Regions from separate parts of the Streptomyces sp. NPDC107575 genome, predicted to be linked through region 1. Evidence: riboswitches for the same ligand, from Rfam matches in the RefSeq annotation. Region 1 holds a riboswitch; each other region holds the start of a gene.
The links. A riboswitch is a leader RNA that binds a small molecule or an ion and turns the genes downstream of it on or off. The one in region 1 is predicted to bind cobalamin.
Positions count from the first base shown of each region.

Region 1 (5,484 bases):
CCGATCCGTGCAGCGACAGGGTGCGCCTGCGGCCGGTCGTCCCTCGGATCGCGCGACGCGAGCGGCGGCGGGCGAACCAGAGGACGAGTCCGCCACCCGCGATCACCCACATCCAACTCGCGGCGAACTCGCTGTACAGGCGGCCCACTTGGCCCAGGTGGAGGTCGCGGTGGAGTTCGTCGATCCAGGTGCGCAGGGGCAGCGCGCCGGTCGATCCGTACTGTTCGAGGGCGCCGCGTACCTCGCCGTTGTACGGGTTCACGAACACCGCGAGCGTGTGGTCGGCGTCGACTCCCACGACACCGGAGAGCATGACGCGCGTCGTCGCCCCGGCCTCGGGCGACGGCCGCACGGCGCTGACGTCTCCTTCCGGATGGGCCTTGCGGGCGGCGGCGACCTGTTCGGCGATGGGCAGTTGGGCCTTGCCCACGGGGACGTTCAGCTCATGGGCGTAGACGATCTTCTCGGCCTGGAACGAGCCCGCGTAGAGCAGGCCCGTGACCGCGGCGACGAACAGGAACGGGGCAACGAACACCCCGGCGTAGAAGTGCAGTCGGAGCACCAGCGGGCGCAGTGACGCCCAGGCCGACCGGTCGGCGGGCGGCGCCTGCCGACTCTCTTCTGCGGGGCGGGAGTCAGAGGTGTCTGACGTCTCGGAGGTGATGGACAACGTGGTCCTCCAGTTTCGGGCAGCACGGAGTCCGGGCGCGGGCCCCGCCTTTCGGCGGCGGCCCTGGACACATCCGGATCCGGTGCGTTGCGAGGGAACTCGGCCGCGCGGGCCCGCTCCGGGCGTGCGCACGGCCGACGCCCGAGGGTGCGGCGCAGCCTCGGGTGAACCGGCTGTCGTCAGGCGACAGCGTTCCCTGCGGGTGGGCCTCTGGAGGTGATGGGGTCCGCGAGGAGCAGCTCGCGCGGCGTACGGGCGCGCCGGGTGCGGCGGGCGTGAATGCGCGGCCGGTGCGGCGGAGTCGGCAGGCGGAACGGGAGCGTCAGCGGCGCGACGATCCGGTCGGCGACGCACCGCGCGAGACGGAACGCGGCCTGCTCGCCGTACGCGAGCCACAGCCCGCTCAGCACGGCGGCCAGCAGGTGGGCCAGGAGCATGCCGGAGGGAGACATGCCGCCCATGTCATGACCGGCATGGCCCATTTCGTGCATGCCGCCCATCGCGTCGGGCGGCATCGCACCCATGGGCATGTCGCGCATGGGCATGTCGCCCATGGACCCCATCGATTCCATGGGCGTGCGGCACAACACGTGATCCAGCCACTGCCCGGCGACAGAACCGCCCGAAGCCGCCGGGTGCGCGACGACCTGCGCCCACGAGAAGAAGAGGTGCAGCCCGGCCTGCGCGACCACCGACAGGCCCACGACCGGCAGGACTCCCCGCTCGCGCCCTGCGGGCCCACACGCCGCTCCCCCAGTGGCCGCGAACCCGGCGGCCAGGGCCCACCACGGCACGGTGTCACCGGACATGAGCGTGTGCGCGAGCGCCGTGAGCAGCACGCAGACGGCCGCGAACATCGCGGCCCGTCCAGCGCGAGCGTTCCGGCGTGTGGTCATGGCCGACCCATCTTGGCATCCGCGCCCCTGTGATCACCGGCAGGTTCGCAACCCGGCGTGCGCACCGTGGAAGCCACGTAGGATCGCCGGGTCATCACCGCGACGGGTGACAGGAAGCCGGTGCGAATCCGGCACGGTCCCGCCACTGTGACCGGGCAGCGCGTGTCGACGCGGCCCGGGAGTCAGGTCACTGGCCCGTCGCGGGCTCATTCCGAGGAGCGCGGACTCCGTAGGAGGCTTCACGTGTACGACGGTCCGTACCGTCCCCATGACCTTCCCCTTCCCCGTGTGCGACGGCGGCGCTTCGCCGTGCGTGTCACGGCCGCCCTCGCCGCGCTGTCGGCGACGGTGCTCACCGCCGGCTGCGGCCCGTCCGGACCGGACGCCGCCGGCGCCGACAGCCGCCCGAAGGCGTCGACCGCCAAGGGCTTCCCCGTCACCATCGACAACTGCGGCGTCAAGACGACGTACAACAGGCCGCCCTCGCGCGTGGTGACCATCCATCAGCACCCTGCCGAACTCCTGCTCTCCCTCGGTCTGAAGGACCGCATGGTCGGCACGGCGTTCCCCGACTCCGCAGTCCTGCCGAGCCTGCGCAAGGACTACGCGTCGGTGCCGCAACTCGCCGCGAAGGCGCCCTCGTTCGAGAAGGTCCTCGAGACCGAACCCGACTTCGTCTACGGCGGGTACTCCAGCGCGTTCGACGAGAAGGAGGGCCGCTCGCGCAAGGCGTTCGCCGACGCCGGCATCGACACGTACCTCAACCGCGAGTACTGCGGCAAGAAGAACGTGACCATGCGGGACACCTACGCCGAGATACGCACCATCGGCAAGATCTTCGGTGTCCCCGACCGCGCCGACACCCTCGTCTCCGAGCTCCGCGGACGGGTCGCGAAGGCGAGCGCCGCCGTCCGGGGCAGGCCGGACGTCCCCGTGTTCGTGTACGACAGCGGGGACAAGTCGGCCTTCACCGCGGGCGGCAAGGGCCTCGGCACGCAGTTGATCCACCAGGCGGGCGGCCGCAATGTGTTCGCCGATCTGGACGACGTGTTCGGTGATGTCTCCTGGGAGCAGGTCGTCGACCGCAAGCCCGAGGTCATCGCGATCTACGACTACGCGGGCGACAAGAGCGTCGAGCAGAAGAAGCGGTACCTGCTCGCGCAGCCCGCGCTCGCCGACGTACCCGCCATCAAGCACAAGCGGTTCGTGGTGCTGCCGTTGACCGCGACGCTGGTCGGGGTCCGGTCGGCGTACGCGGTCGAGGGTCTTGCGCGCGGGCTGCACCCGGAGAGCTTCAAGTGACGGCGCCCGCGGTGGCCGGCAAGAGACCGGCCGGCGTGCGGGGGCGACACATCGGCCAGGGGGCGCGGCTCACCGCCACCCTGGTCGTGCTCGCCGCGCTGCTCCTCGTCTCGCTCACGGCCGGACTCGCCATCGGCTCGGTGCATGTGCCGCCCGGTCAGGTGTGGGGCATCGTGACGCACGCCCTGGGCGCCGACTGGTGGGGCGAAGCGGACTGGTCGCGGGCGCGGGAGACGATCGTGCTCGACGTGCGGGCGCCGCGTGTGCTGCTCGGGGCCATGACCGGCGCGGGTCTGGCGGTCGTCGGCACGGCCCTGCAGGCCCTGGTGCGCAATCCGCTCGCCGAGCCGTACCTCCTTGGTGTCTCGTCCGGTGCCTCGCTCGGCGCGGTCGCGGTCCTCGTGTTCGGGGTCGGTGTGGTCGGCGCGATGTCACTGTCGGCGGCGGCGTTCGCGGGCGCGCTCGGCGCCCTCGTCCTCGTCTACGCCACCGCGCGCACCGGCGGCCGCATCACGTCCGGCCGCCTGATCCTGTCGGGTGTGGCGGTCGCGTCGATCCTCAGCGCGCTGCTCAACCTGCTGCTGCTCACCACGGACCGCGGCAACGAGGCACGTACGGTCCTCGCCTGGACGCTGGGCGGTCTGGGCGGGGTGTCCTGGAACTCGCTGTGGCTGCCGGGACTCGGCCTGCTCATCGGGATCGGTGTCCTCATGGTGCAGGCGCCGAACCTGAACCTGCTGCTCGCGGGCGAGGAGGCCGCCACGACGATGGGCCTGGACGTGGCCCGCTTCCGCGCCCGGATGTTCGTGCTGGTCTCGCTGGTCACCGGTGTGCTGGTCGCGGCGGCCGGGCCGATCGGCTTCGTCGGCCTGATGCTGCCGCACATCGTGCGCCTGCTCGTCGGCGGCGACCACCGGCGGGTGCTGCCGACGGCCGCCCTGGGCGGTGCCGTGTTCCTCGTGTGGGCGGACATCGCGGCACGGACGGTCGCCGCGCCGATGGAGATCCCGGTCGGTGTGCTCACGGCGCTGTGCGGCGGCCCGTTCTTCCTGTGGCTGATGCGACGGGACGCCCGGCGTCGGAACGCGGGAGGTGTCGGATGACGACGCCCTCGGACCTCCAGGTCGAGAGCCTCACGCTCACGGCGGGCGCACGCCGCCTGGTCGACGACGTCTCGCTGACCGCCCGACCGGGCGAGACCATCGGCCTCGTCGGCCCCAACGGCAGCGGCAAGTCCACGCTGCTGCGCGCCGTGTACCGGGTGCTGCGCCCGAACGCGGGGACGGTGCGCGTGGACGGCGCCGACGCGTGGTCGCTGCCGGTGCGCCGGCTGGCCCGCACGGTGGCCGCCGTCGTGCAGGACGCGGGGGCCGATGTGGAACTGACGGTGGCCGAGGTCGTCGCGATGGGCCGCGCCCCGCACAAGCGCCTGCTGGCGGGCGACACGGCGGAGGACGCGGCCCTGATCGAGGCGTCACTGACCTCCGTCGATGCCGCCGACCTCGCCGACCGGCCCTTCGCCCACCTCTCCGGCGGCGAACGCCAACGCGTCCTCATCGCCCGCGCCCTGGCCCAGCAACCGTCCCTCCTCGTCCTCGACGAACCCACCAACCACCTCGACATCAGGCACCAGTTGGAGATCCTGTCGGCCCTGCGCCGCCTGCCCGCAACGGTCCTGGTGGCCCTCCACGACCTCAACCTGGCTGCCCACTACTGCGACCGCCTGTACGTCCTGCGGGGAGGTTCGGTCGTCGCATCGGGCCCACCGCACGAGGTGCTCACCCCGCGGCTCCTGGCCGAGGTCTACGAGGTGCACGCCGAGGTCGCCGTCCACCCGCGCACGCGGCGACCGCAGGTGACGTATCTGCCGGAGGAGGAGGGGAGCTTCCCCTAGCTTCCGACGGTTTCCGATCGGGCGGCCCGTGCGATGCGGGAATCCGGGTGGCTGCCGGTGGCGTTGGATCAATGGCCGGCAGCACACCCCCTGCTTCCTCCGGGAGACACCTCATGTCCGAGCCCACGTCAGAGTCAGCGATCGACGCCCTCGTGTTCGACGTTCTGGGCACGCTCGTCGACGAACCCGCCGGGATCCGGGCCGAGATCCGCCAACTCGCCCGGGACAGCGATGAGTCCACCGTCGAGAAGCACCTCGCACTGTGGCAGCAACACGTCGAGCGCGAGCAGCAGCGCGTACTCGACGGTGGCCGGGCCCCCGCGGCCAGCGATGTCATCGACCTGGAGGCCGCACGGCTCGTCGCCGATGCCGCCGGGGTCCGGGAGCCGGCCGCGGTGGCGGAGCTGGCCCGGGCGGGGCGCAGGCTTCCGCCCTGGCCGGACACGGTGGCGGGGCTGGCCCGGCTCTCCGAGCGGTACCCGTTGATCGGGCTGTCCAACGCGAGCCGTACGGCGCTCCTCGGCCTCAACGCCCACGCCGGACTCCGCTGGCACCAGGCTCTGTCCGCCGAGGACGCCCGGACGTACAAGCCGGATCCGGCGGTGTACCGGCTGGCCGTCGACGTGTCCGGTCGGCCGCCGGAGCGGCTGCTGATGGTCGCCGCGCACGCCTGGGACCTGCGCGCGGCGCAGGCTCTGGGGCTGCGTACCGCCTACGTCGCC
Region 1 is NZ_JBVKBG010000001.1:682,136-687,619, reverse strand. Features, by position in the region: gene ACZ7L4_RS03205 (PepSY-associated TM helix domain-containing protein) at 1-670, opposite strand, end outside; gene ACZ7L4_RS03200 (hypothetical protein) at 850-1,566, opposite strand; cobalamin riboswitch at 1,654-1,779, shown strand; gene ACZ7L4_RS03195 (ABC transporter substrate-binding protein) at 1,810-2,868, shown strand; gene ACZ7L4_RS03190 (FecCD family ABC transporter permease) at 2,904-3,971, shown strand; gene ACZ7L4_RS03185 (ABC transporter ATP-binding protein) at 3,968-4,762, shown strand; gene ACZ7L4_RS03180 (haloacid dehalogenase type II) at 4,876-5,484, shown strand, end outside.

Region 2 (5,484 bases), on a different contig from region 1:
GCAGCGCGACCCGCAGGTTGTCGTGCAGCCGCTCCACGAAGCGGTCGCGGTTGCGCCCCTTGAGGAAGACCTCGCCGTGCTTGAGCAGCACGCACGGGCCGAAGGGCGCGGTGGCCCGCTGGGCGGGCACGTGGGGAGTCGTGGACATGAGTCTCAGAAGTCCCAGTCGTCGTCGTCCGTGTCCTCGGCCTTGCCCATGACGTACGACGAACCGGACCCGGAGAAGAAGTCGTGGTTCTCGTCCGCGGCGGGGGACAGGGCGGCGAGGATCTCGGGGTTGACCTCGGTCTCGTCCGCGCCGAAGCGCGCCGGGTAACCGAGGTTCATCAGCGCCTTGTTGGCGTTGTAGCGCACGAACACCGCGACGTCGTCCATGAGGCCGAGCGGCTCGTACAGCTCGCCCGAGTAGCGCAGCTCCAATTCGTAGAGTTCGTCGAGGAGTTCGAGCGTGAAGACGCGCATGGCCTCCTGCTCCGCAGGGGTCCGCTTCTCCAGGCCGCGCTGGTACTTGTAGCCCGAGTAGTAGCCGTGCACCGCCTTGTCGCGCAGGATCAGGCGGATCATGTCGGCGGTATTGGTCAGCAGCGCGTGCGTGGAGAAGTGCAGCGGCAGGTAGAAACCCGCGTACAGCAGAAGTGACGACAGCAGGGTCGAGGCGACCTTCCGCTTGAGGGGGTCGTCGCCGTAGTAGTGCTGCAGGACGGCCTTGCAGCGCTGCTGGAGGATGTCGTTGCCGACCGCCCATTCGTAGGCGTCGTCGATCTCCGGGGTGGTGGAGAGCGTGGAGAACACCGACGAGTAGCTGCGGGCGTGCACCGCCTGCATGAAGGCGATGTTGGTGTACACCGCCTCCTCGTGCTCGGTCCGCGCGTCCTGGATCTGTACGATCTCGCCGACCGTGGCCTGCACGGTGTCCAGCATGGTCAGACCGGTGAACACCCGCATGGTGAGGGTGCGTTCCTCGGCGCTGAGCCGCTGCTGCCAGGCGGTGATGTCGTTGGACAGCGGCACCTTCTCGGGGAGCCAGAAGTTCGAGGTCAGCCGGTTCCACACCTCCAGGTCCTTCTCGTCGGTGACCCGGTTCCAGTTGACGGGGCGCAGCCGGGCGGCCGGGTCGTGACGGTAGGAGGGAGGCGTGACCGACAGCTCGGTCAGGGAGGGGAGGGTGGTCATGATCGTGCCTTCGCAGCGTCGTTCTGAGGGCGGGCAGGGGCGGGGCGGGCGGTCGTCACAGCGTGCAGGCCAGGCAGTTCTCGATCTCGGTGCCTTCCAGCGCCTCCTGCCGCAGCCGGATGTAGTAGAGCGTCTTGATGCCCTTGCGCCAGGCCTGGATCTGGGCCTTGTTCAGGTCGCGGGTGGTGGCCGTGTCCCGGAAGAAGAGGGTGCAGCTCAAGCCCTGGTCGACGTGCTGAGTGGCGGCCGCGTACGTGTCGATGATCTTCTCGTAGCCGATCTCGTACGCGTCCTCGAAGTACTCCAGGTTGTCGTTGTCCATGCCGGGCGCCGGATAGTAGACGCGGCCGAGCTTGCCCTCCTTGCGGATCTCCACCTTGGAGGCGATCGGGTGGATGGACGCCGTGGAGTCGTTGATGTAACTGATCGAACCGGTCGGCGGCACCGCCTGGAGGTACTGGTTGTAGATGCCGTGCTCCTGGACCGAACGCTTCAGCTCACGCCAGTCGTCCTGCGTGGGCAGGGTGATGCCCGAGTCGGCGAACAGGGCGCGCACTCGATCGGCGGCCGGCTCCCATACCCGGTCGGTGTACGTGTCGAAGTAGGAGCCGTCCGCGTACCGCGTGGTCTCGAACCCGTCGAAGGCCGTGCCGCGCTCGGCGGCGAGCTGGTTGGAGGCGCGCAGGGCGTGGAAGGCGACGGCGTAGAAGTACATGTTCGTGAAGTCGACGCCCTCCTCACTGCCGTAGTGGATGCGCTGCGCGGCGAGGTAGCCGTGCAGGTTCATCTGGCCGAGGCCGATGGCGTGCGAGCGGTCGTTGCCGTGCGCCACCGACGGCACCGCGTCGATGTTCGACTGGTCGGAGACCGACGTCAGACCGCGCACGGCCGCTTCGACGGTCGCTCCGAAGTCCGGTGAGGCCATCGCGGTGGCGATGTTCATCGAGCCCAGGTTGCAGGAGATGTCCTTGCCGACGGTCTCGTAGCCGAGCGACGTGTCGTATGTGCTGGGCGTGTTGACCTGGAGGATCTCCGAGCACAGGTTGGACATGTTGATCCAGCCGGGGATCGGGTTGGACCGGTTCACCGTGTCCTCGAACAGCAGGTACGGGTAGCCGGACTCGAACTGCAGCTCTGCGATGGTCTTGAAGAACTCGCGGGCGCTCAGCGTCGTCCTGCGGATGTTCGGGTTGGCGACGAGGTCGTCGTAGTGCTCGCTGACCGACAGGTCCGACAGCGGCTTGCCGTACTCGCGCTCCACGTCGTACGGCGAGAACAGGTGCATGTCCTCGTTGCGCTTGGCGAGTTCGAAGGTGATGTCCGGGACGACGACGCCGAGCGAGAGCGTCTTGATGCGGATCTTCTCGTCCGCGTTCTCCCGCTTGGTGTCCAGGAACCGCATGATGTCCGGGTGGTGCGCGTGCAGATACACCGCGCCCGCGCCCTGTCGCGCGCCGAGCTGGTTGGCATAACTGAACGAGTCCTCAAGGAGCTTCATCACGGGGACGACACCGGACGACTGGTTCTCGATCTTCTTGATCGGGGCGCCCTGCTCGCGCAGGTTCGTCAGGAGAAGGGCAACTCCACCGCCGCGCTTGGACAGTTGGAGCGCGGAGTTGATACCGTGGCCGATCGACTCCAGGTTGTCCTCGACGCGCAGCAGGAAGCAGGAGACCAGCTCGCCGCGCTGGGCCTTCCCGGCGTTGAGGAAGGTGGGCGTGGCCGGCTGGAAGCGGCCCGTCATCATCTCGTCGACGAGCCGGGAGGCCAACTCGCCGTCGCCCGCGCCCAGATACAGGGCGGTCGCGACGACACGGTCCTCGTACCGCTCCAGATAGCGGGTGCCGTCGAAGGTCTTCAGCGTGTACGACGTGTAGTACTTGAAGGCGCCGAGGAACGTGCGGAAGCGGTGTTCGTGCGCGTACGCCTGCCGGTACAGGTCCTCGACGACGTCCCAGTCGTAACGCCGGATCGGTTCCGCCTCGTAGTAGTCGTTCTCGACGAGGTAGTCGATCTTCTCCTTCAGGCTCGGGAACGTGAGCGTGTTCGGGTTGACGTGCTGGAGGAAGTACTGGCGGACGGCCTCGCGGTCCTTGTCGAACTGGATACGTCCGTCGCAGTCGTACATGTTCAGCATCGCGTTGAGCGTGTGGTAGTCCTTGCGCGTGCCGACCGACTCGCGCTGGGACGCGGCGGGGACCGGCACGGTCGTGGTGGAAGTGCTCACGCCGTCTGCCCCACCAGCTCCGGTCGCCTCGTTGACGACAGTCGTGTCCAAAACTTCTCCAGCCCCTCTCGTACGGCACGGACGTCGCGCTCCGTGCCCAGCAGTTCGAATCGGTACAGCTCGGGGACCTTGCACTTCGCCGAGATGACGCGCCCGGCGAGGCAGTAGTCGGCACCGAAGTTGGTGTTGCCCGAGGCGATCACGCCGCGCAGCAGGGCGCGGTTGGCCTCGATGTTCAGGAAGCGGATCACCTGTTTGGGCACCGCGCCCGCGCGCTCGCCGCCGCCGTAGGTCGGCACGATCAGCACGTACGGCTCGGTGACGGTCGGCATGCCCTCGCGATGGGGGCGCAGGGGGATCCGCGTCGCGGGCAGGTCAAGACGCTCCACGAAGCGCTTGGTGTTCTCCGAGACGCTGGAGAAATACACGAGACCACTCACGGTCTCTCGCCTCCCTCTCCTCGTTCCCGTGTCGTTCTCGATCGAGGACGGGAAGGAAGGCGGGCGGGTGCGGCGGAAAGGGGGACACGCGGGTACGAAGTACCTCTGCCCCGGTCCGAGCCACAGCCACGCGGCCCTCCCTCGGGGCCTCGAAGCGCGCGCACCACGGTCCGGTGCGCGCGCCGGTGGCAGGTCTTCGGACTTGCGGGCACATCCTCCGGACGACGGAGGACACCTACTGGCCGTCGCTTCCCGGGCCCGGATTCACCCGGCCCAGTGCGTATGACGGCGGTCGTTCCCGCTCACCGCTGCGGGGCAGTCCCGGTCTTTCACCGGGTTCCCTCTTGCCTCACCAGACCGTCAAGCCCGGTGAACCACCAGCGAGAGCAACACTACATCTAGGTTTCCTGGATTTCAGTTAGGCCAGATGTTGTGTCGCACACAAAAGTTAGGTGAACCTAACTTCAAGGGGTGTGTGGGCGGGGCCGACCGCCCCGTGCCCCCTTGGCTTCGGTGAGTGCGCGTGCGTGCCGGATGTGGTTCTGGAGCTCCGCGGTGAAGGCGCCGGTATCGGGTATTGCCCGGTCGGTGCCGGGCGATGTCTCTTCCTGTGCCGCATCGAGCCGTTCCAGAAAGTCGGCCACATCGCTGAGTGCTCTCCGCAGTGACTGCATACGCGCTCCCTGGGCCCCCAGCTGCCTGCGCAGGGCGAGGAGGGACTCGTACTGCTTGACCGGTACGGCGATCATGGGTTTTCCGTTGACGACTACGGTCGTCGGCTCTTGCTTCACGACTGTCCCCCTGCTTCGTGAAAAAGCGCTCGGGTGCAGCGGTGGGGGCGCCGGCGCTCCGCGCGGCCGGCACCCCCACCGCGATGCGTCAGGCCGGGTCGAGGTCCGCTCGCACGGTGCGTGCGGCGGACACCAGGTTTTCCAGGGAGGCGCGGGTCTCGGGCCAGCCGCGGGTCTTCAGGCCGCAGTCCGGGTTGACCCACAGCCGCTCGGCGGGAATGGCCTCAAGTCCCGTACGCAGCAGGATGGATACCTCCTCGGCATTCGGGATGCGGGGGGAGTGGATGTCGTAGACGCCGGGACCCGCCTCGCGCGGGTAGCCGTGCTCGGCCAGTTCGCGGGCGACCTGCATGTGCGAGCGGGCGGCCTCCAGGCTGATGACATCGGCGTCGAGATCGTCGATGGCCTGGACGATGTCGCCGAACTCGGCGTAGCACATGTGCGTGTGGATCTGCGTCTCCGGCCGCACCCCCGCCGTCGACAGCCGGAACGCCTCGGTCGCCCACTCCAGGTACGCGGCGTGGTCGGCGGCGCGCAGCGGCAGGGTCTCGCGCAGGGCCGGCTCGTCGACCTGGACGATCGAAGTGCCGTTCGCCTCAAGGTCGCCCACCTCGTCGCGCAGGGCGAGGGCGACCTGGCGTGCCGTGTCGCCGAGCGGCTGGTCGTCGCGGACGAAGGACCACGCGAGCATGGTGACCGGGCCGGTGAGCATGCCCTTGACGGGCCGGTCCGACAGCGACTGCGCGTACGAGGTCCAGCGCACCGTCATCGGTGCGGGGCGGGAGATGTCGCCGGCGAGGACCGGCGGGCGGACGTAGCGGGTGCCGTAGGACTGCACCCATCCGTGCTGCGT
Region 2 is NZ_JBVKBG010000002.1:1,318,461-1,323,944, forward strand. Features, by position in the region: gene thiI (tRNA uracil 4-sulfurtransferase ThiI) at 1-148, opposite strand, end outside; gene nrdF (class 1b ribonucleoside-diphosphate reductase subunit beta) at 154-1,173, opposite strand; gene nrdE (class 1b ribonucleoside-diphosphate reductase subunit alpha) at 1,229-3,400, opposite strand; gene nrdI (class Ib ribonucleoside-diphosphate reductase assembly flavoprotein NrdI) at 3,397-3,840, opposite strand; cobalamin riboswitch at 4,011-4,234, opposite strand; gene ACZ7L4_RS12630 (hypothetical protein) at 4,305-4,631, opposite strand; gene metE (5-methyltetrahydropteroyltriglutamate--homocysteine S-methyltransferase) at 4,720-5,484, opposite strand, start outside.
Region 2: it holds a riboswitch for cobalamin, as region 1 does, so the genes downstream of both, nrdI (class Ib ribonucleoside-diphosphate reductase assembly flavoprotein NrdI) here and ACZ7L4_RS03195 (ABC transporter substrate-binding protein) in region 1, are expected to answer to the same signal.

Region 3 (5,484 bases), on a different contig from region 1:
GCCGCGAGCGGGACCACGGGGGGTTGCAGGGCCGCCGGGTTCTGCGTTCCGGCCCAGATCATCGTCGCCGCGGCCGTCGCCCCCGACGCCGCGACCAGCCAGGCCCGGACGCCCCACACATCGGGCCGGTAGCGGGTGCGGACCGTGCGGCGGCCGCCGAGCCACAGCCCGCCGAGCGCGGCGGCGACCCCGGCAAGGAGCACCGGAAGTCCGTAGCCGGAGCCGGCGGACGCCAGCAGTCCGTACGTTCCCGCGCACACCCCGATCAGGCCGCCAAGGGTGAGCGCGGCCGTCGCGCGGCGGACCGCGCGTGGGACCTCGGCGGTGCGGCCGTAGCCGCGCGCGTCCATGGCGGCGGCCAGCGAGACCGAGCGCTCCAGCGCGCCCTCCAGGACCGGCAGGCCGACCTGGAGCAGCCCGCGCAGACCGCTGTCCGGGCGGCCGCGAAGCCGTCGCGCCGCCCGCAGCCTGCGGACGTCCGCGACCAGGTTCGGGGCGAACGTCATCGCCACGACGACCGCGACCCCTGCCTCGTACAGCGCGCCGGGCAGCGACTTGAGCAGCCGGGACGGGGAGGCGAGCGCGTTCGCCGCGCCCACGCAGATGAGGAGGGTGGCCAGCTTCAGGCCGTCGTAGAGCGCGAAGACGAGGCCTTCGAGGGTGACCGGGCCGCCGATCCGGACCCCCTGCGCCCAGTCCGGCAGCGGCAGTTCGGGCAGCGTGAACAGGAGATGGGTGCCCGGGATCGCCGAGCCCAGCAGCGTCGCGAAGACCAGGCGGATGCCGAGCACGGCAAGCGCCAGCTTCACGAACGCCCCGTACGAACGCGCCCACGGCGCCTCGGTGCGGCGCGCCGCCACCACGTACCCGGCGACGCCGATCAGCAGCGCGAGCAGCAGCGGGTTCGTGGTGCGGGACGCGGCCGTGCCGAGGCCGAGCGCCCAGATCCACCAGGCGCCCGGGTGCAGCGAGTTGGAGCGGTGGGCCCGAGGGGCGCGGAGCTGGGAGGCGGCCATGCGTCAGCCGCGGCGGCGTCGGGCCTGCACGCCGGCCGCGACGCCGAGCACGACGACCACGGCGATGCCCGCGATGAGGCCGACGGAGGGGCCGCCGTCCGAACCGGAGTCCTTCGCGGCGGGCTGTTCCGTCTTGGACGCCTTGTCCGGGTCCTTCGACGAGGACACCTGCTCGCCGCAGCCCGCCTTCGGGTAGCCCGAGATCGCGCACAGCATCGCGCTGCTGTCGTAGCGCAGCGGCTTCGCGACGGCGGCGAGCGCGTCGGCGCTCGTCGCGTCCTCGGCGACCTGCGCGCACGCGGTGCGCGGCTTCGGCGGGGTCTCGCCGGACGGGGCGTCGGCCGCCGTGCCGGAGTCGATGACGAGCGCGACGCGCTTCTTGCCGTCCTTGGCGGGCGTATCGGCGCAGATGTCGCCGAAGGACGCCGCGCCGCGCGGCTGCTTCGCGTCCTTCGAGTCCGCGCTCACCGCGAACCGGAAGCCCTGCACGTCCCCGTCCTCCGGCTTGGCCTGCGAGGGGCCCGCCGTCGCGTACGTCCATGCGTTGTGGGAGTCCCGCTCCCAGAACGACCAGTACCGGTACCCGGCCGCCTGCGCGGGGGCGACGGTCAGGGCGAGCAGTGCGCCGAGCAGTGCGAGGACGAGCCCGCCGAGCCCGGCCGACCTGCGCGCGGTCACGGCTGCTGCTTCTTGCGGCCGCTGAGCAGGAAACCGGCGCCCACGGCGGCGATGAACATCACGCCGATGATCCACCAGTTGGCGCCACCGCCGTCGTCCTTCTTCTCGTCCGAGTCCGAGGCGGAGTCCGATGACTTGGTGGAGGCGGGCTCCGGGCCCGTCTTGTTGAGGGCGCTCACCAGGTCCGTCCCGCCGAAGTCGCGGGGGTCGTTGCCGGTGGCGTGCGCGGCGAAGATCAGCTCGGCGTAGGCGGCCGGGCCGGTCTGCGACGCCCAGCCCTTCGCGTTCTTCTCCAGCCAGGTGTACGAGTCCTTCGTGGCCTTGACGCCCTCGGCCGCGGCGACGGCGGTGACCGCGTCCGCGGTGTTGCCGTAGTCGGGCTGGTCGGTGGAGCCGGCCAGCTGGGACTTCAGGTAGAGGTGGGTGTCGAGCTGGTTCTGGAGGTAGACGGCGCCGTTGTGCGCCACGGCCTCGGCGTTCTTGCCGTCCTCGCAGGTGTACGCGTCCGGGGCCTTGCCCTTGCCGGGAGCGAAGCCGGTGCCGAGGGCGCCGAGCACACCGGCGGCGGTGGCGTCGGCGTTCGCGGCGAGCTCGCCCTTCTTGTCGGGCTGGTAGGCGAGCGCGCCGCCGTCCTTGCCCTTGGAGCAGGGGAGGGCGAGCGAGGCGAGGGCGTCGGCGCCGGTCCTGCCCTTGCCGGACTTGACCTCGGACGGCTTCTCGCCGGCCGCGGCGAGCGCGCCGAGCACGACGGACGTGGAGTTCGCGTCGCTGTCCATGCCGAGGTTGTAGCCCCAGCCGCCGTCGGCGTTCTGGTTCTTCTTCAGCAGGGCGACGCCCGAGGCGACCTCGCCGTCCCGGCCGCCGACCGCGGCGAGCGCCTGGACGGCGGCCGCGGTGGCGTTGCTGTCGATCTTGGTCTTGGAGTCGCAGGGCTTGGTGGGCTCGGCGCGGTACGCGGCGAAGCCGCCGTTCTCGCACTGCTGCCCGGCCAGCCAGTCGACGGCCTTCTTCGCGGGCTTCACGCCCACCGTGTCCTGCGCGACGAGCGCGAGCGACTGCCGCCAGACCCCGTCGTACGTGGGGTCGCCCTTGCCGTAGAGGCCCGAAGGGAGAGCCGTCTTCGGCGAGGGAGAGGCACTCGCGGCCTGCGCGCCCATGGCGCCGATCGCGACGGTCGCGGCGACGAGCGCGGCGCTGCGGCGAATGTTCATGGTGGGGCGGATGCCTCTCCCTGCGGGGAGCGGGGCGGCGCGGCACGCGGGGGCACCGGGCGGCTCCGGCTCCGTATTCCTCGACGGTCCTGAGCCGAGCAGGTACGTACGAGGCATTCCGGCTGTGACGGTTGCGGGTCAGCGCCGGATTTGCACCGGCTTCCCCTCGTACGTACGTACTGACGACGTCTTTACTGTACCCGGCGACGCCGTTGCGGCCGCGGGGCTCTGCCCCGGACCCCGCGCCTCAATCGCCGGCGGGGCTTGAATGACTCACCGGACGTCCACCGGGCCGTCGTCGTTGCCGCGCGGAGCGCCGACATAGCGCTCGATCGTCGAGCCGACGTCGTCGCCGCCCTCCCCGCCCAGGTTCTTGCGGACCGAGTCCAGGATGGTCAGGCCCTGGCCCACCAGGCCCGCCGCGATCTCGCCCAGGCCGTCCGCGCCGTTCAGAACGTTGACGTTCGCCCCGGCGAGGCCCGCCGAGGCCTCCTTCACGATCTGCGGGAGCTGGTCGATGAGCATGCGGTCGAGGGCGACCCGGTCGTACGACGCCGCCGCCTCGGCCTGGATCTTCATCCGCTCGGCCTCGGCGAGGGCCAGGACACGGATGCGCTCCGCGTCGGCCTGGGCCGGCTTGACGATCTCCGACACCAGCTGCTTCTCCCGCAACTCGGCCTGTTTCATGGCCAGTTCCGTCTGCGCCGCGAGGACCTCCTGCTGCGCGTGCGCGAGCGCGAGCGGGCCCGCCTGGTCGGCCTGCGCCTTGGCCCGGTCGACCTCGGCGTTGTACTCGGCCTGCACGACCGCGGTCTCCCGCGCGTACTCGGCCTGCTTGCGGGCCGCCGCCTGCTCGGCCTCCGCCGCGGCCTGCGTGGCCTGCGCCTGCGCGATCTGTGCCTGCCGCTGGATGGCGGCCTTGTGCGGGCGCGACATCGCCTCGATGTAACCGGTCTGGCCGTCGTCGATGGACTGGATCTGCAGCGAGTCGACGTGCAGGCCGATCTTCGCCATCTCCGCCTTCGACGTGTCGAGGACCTCCGTGGCGAGCTTCTGCCGCTCGGTCACGATCTCCTCGACCGTCATCGAGCCGATGATCGAGCGCAGGTGACCGGCGAAGATGCGCCCCGTGAGGACCGACATCTGGTCCTGGTCGGAGAGGAAGCGCTGACCGGCGTTGACGATCGACTCATGGTCGTTGCCGACCTTGAAGGCGATGACCGCGCGGACGGTCAGGGCGATGCCCTGCCGGGTCACGCACTTCTCGACGACCTCCGACTCGCTCATCGCGAGCGACAGGAAGCGGGTCTTGCGGAACACGGGGAGCACGAACTTCCCGTGCCCGGTGACGACGCGGAACGGCGCTCCCCCAAGTCCCCGCCTGCCGCCCGAGATCAGCATCGCCTCGTCGGGTGCGGGAACGCGATATCCGAACATGCCTGTACGTCTCCTTAGCGGGCGTCGCCCTCGCCACCGGAGAGAAGTGGGTCGGACCAGGCCATGACCACGACCTGCCGGCTCCCGCGGGACTCGATCACGAGCACGGTGGCGCCCCGCTCCAGGGGCTCGTCCGAGTACGCCAGAAAGGTCTCGGTTCCGCCCCTGACCTGCACCAACACCTCGCCCGGACCGCCGGCTCCACGCGTGCCGATGACCAGCTTCCCCGTTCGGCCGACCACTGCCTCGTCCGGCGTCATCGGCGGGCGCCCCCTTGTCGTTCCAGCTCGTGAGAGCCCTTGGGGGCCGAAGATACGCCTCTGCGGGCGCACCTTCGATGAAGGCACGGCAAAGATCCGCCGCACCGGGGTTGCGGTCGCGGGGCTCTGCCCCGGGCCCCGCGCCTCAATCGCCGGCGGGGCTTGAGCGGTACGTCACCGGGTCCGTGTCCGGGACCTGTTCCACCCGGCCCGACTTCTGGAGGCGGCGCAGGTGGGCCTCTGCCTCCGACACCGCGATCGTCCTTGACCCGTACGGGATTTGGGACCACGGGCGGTTCCACTCCATGCGTTCGGCGAGCTGCCACGGGGTGAGGGGCGTGGCGAGGAGGGTGAGCAGGCCGGTGAGGCGTTCCTCGTGGTGGTCGAGCAACTCCCGTACGCGGGCCGGGGCGTCGGTGAACGTGTGCTGGTGCGCCGGGAGGACCTCCGCCGGGTCGAGCCGCCCCACCCGTTCGAGCGAGTCGAGGTAGTCGCCGAGCGGGTCCGTGACGGTGGCGTCGTCCGGGTCCTCGTACAGGCCGATGTGCGGGGTGATGCCGGGCAGCATGTGGTCGCCAGAGAAGAGGCGGCCGTTGCCCGCGCGGCCCGAGGGGTGGTCCTCCTCCAGGTGCAGGCACACGTGCCCGGGGGTGTGGCCCGGCGTCCAGATCGCGCGCAGCCTGCGGCCCGGCAGGTCGAGGAGGTCGCCGGGGGTGATGGTGCGGTCCGGCAACGCGGGGGCGAAGCCGGGCAGTTCGCGCGGCTTGCCGGAGTCGCGGGCCGCGATCAGGGGAGCGATGTGCTCCTCGGGCGCACCGGCCGCGACCAGCTTCGCCACCATGAACGCGTACCAGCGCGCCGGCTTGTTCTCCCGGGTGCGCC
Region 3 is NZ_JBVKBG010000003.1:672,511-677,994, reverse strand. Features, by position in the region: gene ACZ7L4_RS16335 (energy-coupling factor transporter transmembrane component T) at 1-1,016, opposite strand, end outside; gene ACZ7L4_RS16330 (SCO2322 family protein) at 1,020-1,694, opposite strand; gene ACZ7L4_RS16325 (prenyltransferase/squalene oxidase repeat-containing protein) at 1,691-2,905, opposite strand; adenosylcobalamin-variant (AdoCbl-variant) riboswitch at 3,009-3,084, opposite strand; gene ACZ7L4_RS16320 (flotillin family protein) at 3,179-4,342, opposite strand; gene ACZ7L4_RS16315 (hypothetical protein) at 4,357-4,602, opposite strand; gene ACZ7L4_RS16310 (MBL fold metallo-hydrolase) at 4,748-5,484, opposite strand, start outside.
Region 3: it holds a riboswitch for cobalamin, as region 1 does, so the genes downstream of both, ACZ7L4_RS16325 (prenyltransferase/squalene oxidase repeat-containing protein) here and ACZ7L4_RS03195 (ABC transporter substrate-binding protein) in region 1, are expected to answer to the same signal.

Region 4 (5,484 bases), 610 kb from region 1:
CTTAGCGGTACATGTGCTCGCCCGTTTCGAGGCGCCGGTACCGAATCTCTTCTCTCAGCGCACGCGGGTCGACCGTCTCCCGGTCACCGCACAGCGCACGTCATCCCTGGTCAGCGGCTTCTGGCGGGCTCTTCACCCGTTGCCGTTCCTCCAGGTTCTCCCCGGCCGCGGGGCGCGCTCTGCCGCCCCTGCCACTCGCCGGATCCCACCCCTTCCCTGCCCTTGTACGCCCGCCGCCGGACGCCTGCCGCGTCCGCGGCTCGGCCCGCGAAAGGACCTGTGATCGTCATGACCACGGCCACCACCACCATGAGCACCACCCCCGCACCTCAGGACCAAGAACCCGTCCGCGCCGCCGGCGTCCTCGACATCGGCGGGAACGGGCACGGTTTCCTGCGCGCTGCCGACCTGGAACCCACGTCGCACGACGTGCAGGTCCCCGCCCACCTCATCCGTCGACTCGGCCTGCGCAAGGGCGACTTCGTCGAGGGCACGTGCGGGAAGCCGCACACCCTCGCCCACGTCGAGACCGTCGGCGGCGCCCCCGCCGACGCGAGCCGCGCCCGCCCGCGCTTCGCCGACCTCACCCCGCTCCACCCCAGCGAGCGCTTCCGCCTTGAGTACCCGGCCGCCGGGCTCGCCGGACGCGTCGTCGACCTGTTCACGCCCGTCGGCAAGGGGCAGCGCGGCCTGATCGTCGCGCCGCCGAAGACCGGCAAGACGGTACTGCTGCAGCAGCTCGCCGCGGCGTTCGCCGCGAACCACCCCGAGGTCCATCTCATGGTGGTGCTCGTCGACGAGCGCCCCGAGGAGGTCACCGACATGCGGCGATCCGTGCGCGGCGAGGTGTACGCCTCGACGTTCGACCGTCCGGCGAAGGCCCACATCGCGCTCGCCGAACTCGCCGTGGAGCGTGCCAAGCGCCTCACCGAGCAGGGCCGCGACGTGGTGATCCTCCTCGACTCCCTCACCCGGCTGTGCCGGGCGCACAACAACGCGGCCTCGACCAGCGGCCGCACCCTGTCCGGCGGTGTGGACGCCGCGGCCCTGCACGGACCGAAGCGGTTCTTCGGCGCGGCCCGCGACGCCGAGGAGGCCGGCTCGCTGACCATCCTCGCCACCGCCCTCGTCGACACCGGCTCCCGCGCCGACGACTACTACTTCGAGGAACTGAAGAGCACCGGCAACATGGAGCTGCGCCTCGACCGCGTCCTCGCGCAGCGCCGCGTCCACCCCGCCGTCGAGCTCACCCCCTCCGGCACCCGCCGCGAGGAACTCCTGCTGCCCGCCGCCGAGTTGAGCGTCGTGCGCGGACTGCGGCGCGCCCTGCAGAGCCGGGACCCGGCCGCCTCCTACGAGGCCCTGCTCGACAAGCTGCGCCAGACCCCGGACAACGCCGCGTTCCTGCGCCAGGCGCACTCCACGGTGCCCACGGCCTGACCCCGCCCCCGAGTGCGTAATACTCGACACATGAACGCGAGCATTACGCGCCGTGGCGGGCCCCCGGCCGTCACCGTCCGGCGGGCCACCGCCCGGGACGCCCGGCGCCTCACCCGCCTCGTGCGCGGCTCCAGCGCCTACCGGGACCCGTACGCCTCCATGGTCGCGGGCTACCGGGTGGGCCCCGACTACATCGAGGCGCACCACGTGTACGTCGCCGTGGACCAGGCCGACGAGCGGGTGCTCGGCTTCTACGCGCTGCTCGCCGAGCCCCCGGAGCTGGACCTGATGTTCGTCGCCGACGAGGCGCAGGGCCGGGGCATCGGGCGGCTGCTCGTCGACCACATGCGTACGCAGGCGCGGGCCGCGGGCCTCGACCACGTCCGCGTCGTCGCGCACCCGCCCGCCGAGGGCTTCTACCGCGGCATGGGCGCGCGCCGCACCGGCACGGTGCCCGCGCGCCCGCCGGCCGTCGCCTGGGACCGGCCCGAACTCGAATTCCCCATTCCCCCGGCCGCCTGAGGGGTTCCGCCCTCGCCCGGTACGGCGCACACTCGGGGGCGTCGGAATGCGGCAAGGAGGCCACATTGGGCAGCAGTCAGGCACGCGCCGAGGCGTTCGACGTGATCGTGGAGATCCCGCAGGGATCCCGGAACAAATACGAGATGGACCACGATCTCGGCCGGATCCGGCTCGACCGGATGCTGTTCACGTCGACGCAGTACCCCGCGGACTACGGCTACATCGAGGGCACGCTCGGCGGCGACGGCGACCCGCTGGACGCGCTCGTCCTGACCGGCGACGCGACGTTCCCCGGCTGCGCCATCGAGTGCCGGGCGATCGGCATGTTCGTGATGAGCGACGAGAAGGGCCCGGACGAGAAGGTCCTGTGCGTCCCCGCGCACGACCCGCGGCACGACGCGACCCGGGACATCGAGGACATCCCCGAGTTCGACCGCCTGGAGATCACCCACTTCTTCGAGGTCTACAAGGATCTCGAACCGGGCAAGTCGGTCGACGGTTCCCACTGGGAGGGCCGGGAGAAGGCCTACGAGGAGATCCGCCGGGCCCGCGAGCGCGCTTCCGGGTAGGTGTTAGGTTGGTCGGGCCGTGGTGCTCGGGAAGACCGGTGACGGCCCCTCAGGGGCCCATTCCGGAGCGGCCCTCGCCACTGTGATCGGGTTTCGGACAGCGACGTCCGGAGCGCGCCGTTCCACCCTGTGCGCCACTGGCGGCCGTCGGCCGCTGGGAAGGCCGGAGCGGCGGGCACGCCCGTAAGCCAGGAGACCGGCCGCGGCATCTCACGAAGTGATCCACGAGGTGCTGGAGCGTGATCGACGCATGACCCTGCCCGGGAACTCCCCGACCCCTGCCCTGAACACCCCCTCCCCTGCCTTCCGCTGGCGCCGCGAGGACACGCTGCGCACGGCCGGACTGATCGCGGTGATCGCCGCGCTGCACGTCGTCGCGTTCGGCGTGCTCTTCCTGCTCGTCGTCCCCGAGCACTACGAAGTCGGCAACAAGGCCTTCGGCATCGGCCTCGGCATCACGGCGTACACGCTCGGCATGCGGCACGCCTTCGACGCCGACCACATCGCCGCCATCGACAACACCACCCGCAAGCTGATGGCGGACGGCAAGCGGCCCGTCTCGGTCGGCTTCTGGTTCGCGCTCGGCCACTCCAGCGTGGTGGTGGCCATGGCGGCGCTCGTCGCCGGCGGCGCTGCGCTCGCCGGCACCCTCATGAACGACAACTCGCCCACCCACCAGGTGCTCGGCGTCGTCGGCACGACCGTCTCCGGTACGTTCCTGTACCTCATCGCGGCGCTCAACCTCGTTGCCCTGATGGGCATTCTGAAGGTCTTCAAGGCGATGCGCGCGGGCTCGTACGACGAGCGGCGGCTCGAGGAGCACCTGGACTCGCGCGGGTTCATGAACCGGATCCTCGGCCGCTTCACCAGGTCCATCACCCGGCCAGGACAGATGTTCCCGCTGGGCTTCCTCTTCGGCCTCGGCTTCGACACCGCGACCGAGGTGACACTGATGGTGATGGCGGGCAGCGGAGCCGCCGCCGGCCTGCCCTGGTACGCGATCCTGTGCCTGCCGCTGCTGTTCGCCGCGGGCATGAGCCTGTTCGACACGCTCGACGGCACGTTCATGAACTTCGCCTACCAGTGGGCGTTCTCCAACCCGGTGCGCAAGGTGTTCTACAACCTCACCATCACCGGTCTGTCGATCGCGGTCGCGTTCTTCATCGGGACCATCGAACTCGTGGGCGTGCTGCACGACAAGCTCGACCTGAGCGACGCGGTGACCGGGTGGATCGCCGGGCTCGACCTCGACAACGTCGGGTACGTGATCGTGGGCCTGTTCGTGGTCGTGTGGGCGGCGGCGATCGCCTACTGGCGGCTCGCGCGGGTCGAGCAGCGGTGGTCGGCGCGGGTGGCCGACGCCGGATAAATCGGTTGCCGGGGTGCGCGGCACACTGCTGCACTGATCCCTGTGCGGCAACTGCCGCGCATCCCGAGCGTGAGGACCGATCCATGCGCACTGCAGTCCAGCTCCTTCCGAGGGCCACCGCGGATTCCGCCGCCGTGGCATTCCCTTCCCTCAAGGACTCGACTGCCAGTGGCATTGCTGAATCTTGGAATTCTCGCGCACGTCGACGCCGGTAAGACCAGCCTGACCGAGCGGCTCCTGCACACGGCCGGGGTGATCGACGAACTCGGCCGCGTCGACGAAGGGAGCACCCGCACCGACTCCCTCGACCTGGAGCGCCGGCGCGGCATCACCATCAAGTCGGCCGTGGTGTCGTTCCCGGTCGACGGCACGGACATGAACCTCGTGGACACGCCGGGCCACCCCGACTTCATCGCCGAGGTCGAGCGCGTGCTCGGCGTGCTCGACGGGGCGGTGCTCGTCGTCTCGGCCGTGGAGGGCGTACAGGCGCAGACCCGCGTCCTGATGCGCACCCTGCGCCGACTGCGCATCCCCACCGTGGTGTTCGTGAACAAGGTCGACCGCGGCGGCGCCCGCGAGGCCGCGCTCCTCGACGACCTGCGGCACAAGCTCGCGCCCGCGATGATCCCGATGAACACGGTGGCGCACGGCCTCGGCGGCCGGGACGCGCACTGCGTCCCCTACGCCCCCGACGACACGGCCCATCGCGCCCGCCTGGTCGACGTGCTCTCGGCCCGTGACGACGCGCTCCTGGAGGCGTACGTCAAGGACGAGGAGTCGGTCACGTACGGCCGGCTGCGCGACGTGCTCGCCGAACAGACGGCGCGCGCCGAGGCGCATCCGGTGTACTTCGGCTCCGCGATGACGGGCACGGGGATCGACGCGCTCATGGACGGCATCGCACGAATGCTCCCGACGGCCGACGAGCGGCCCCAACTGCCGCTGTCCGCCCGCGTGTTCAAGGTGGATCGTGGCCCGGCCGGCGAGAAGATCGCGTACGCCCGCGTGTTCACGGGGACGCTGCGGGTGCGCGAGCGGCTCGCGCTGCCCGGCGGCGGGGAGGACCGGGTCACGGCGGTGCGCGTCTTCGCGGACGGCGTGGACACACCCCGTACGGAGGCGGGCCCCGGGCAGGTGGCACGCCTGTGGGGACTCGGCGGCGTACGCGTCGGGGACGACCTCGGCGAGCCCCAGGTCCCCGTCAAGGAGCACCACTTCGCGCCGCCGACCCTGGAGACGGTCGTCGACCCCGACCGGCCGGGGCGGCGCGGCGCGCTGCTCGCCGCGCTCACCCAGCTCGCCGAGCAGGACCCGCTGATCGGGCTTCGGCAGGACGACATCCGTCAGGAGATCTTCCTGTCACTCTACGGCGAGGTGCAGAAGGAGGTCGTACAGGCCACGCTCGCCGAGGAGTTCGGGCTCGACGTGACGTTCCGGGAGTCGACGCCGCTGTGCGTCGAGCGGCCGACGGGCTCCGGCGCGGCGGCCGAGGCGATGAAGGACGAGGGCAACCCGTTCCTGGCCACCATCGGCCTGCGGGTCGACCCGGCGCCGGTCGGCTCGGGCGTCGCGTTCCGGCTCGGC
Region 4 is NZ_JBVKBG010000001.1:74,127-79,610, reverse strand. Features, by position in the region: gene rho (transcription termination factor Rho) at 289-1,440, shown strand; gene ACZ7L4_RS00355 (GNAT family N-acetyltransferase) at 1,471-1,962, shown strand; gene ACZ7L4_RS00350 (inorganic diphosphatase) at 2,028-2,531, shown strand; cobalamin riboswitch at 2,535-2,750, shown strand; gene nicT (Nickel transporter NicT) at 2,782-3,900, shown strand; gene ACZ7L4_RS00340 (GTP-binding protein) at 4,069-5,484, shown strand, end outside.
Region 4: it holds a riboswitch for cobalamin, as region 1 does, so the genes downstream of both, nicT (Nickel transporter NicT) here and ACZ7L4_RS03195 (ABC transporter substrate-binding protein) in region 1, are expected to answer to the same signal.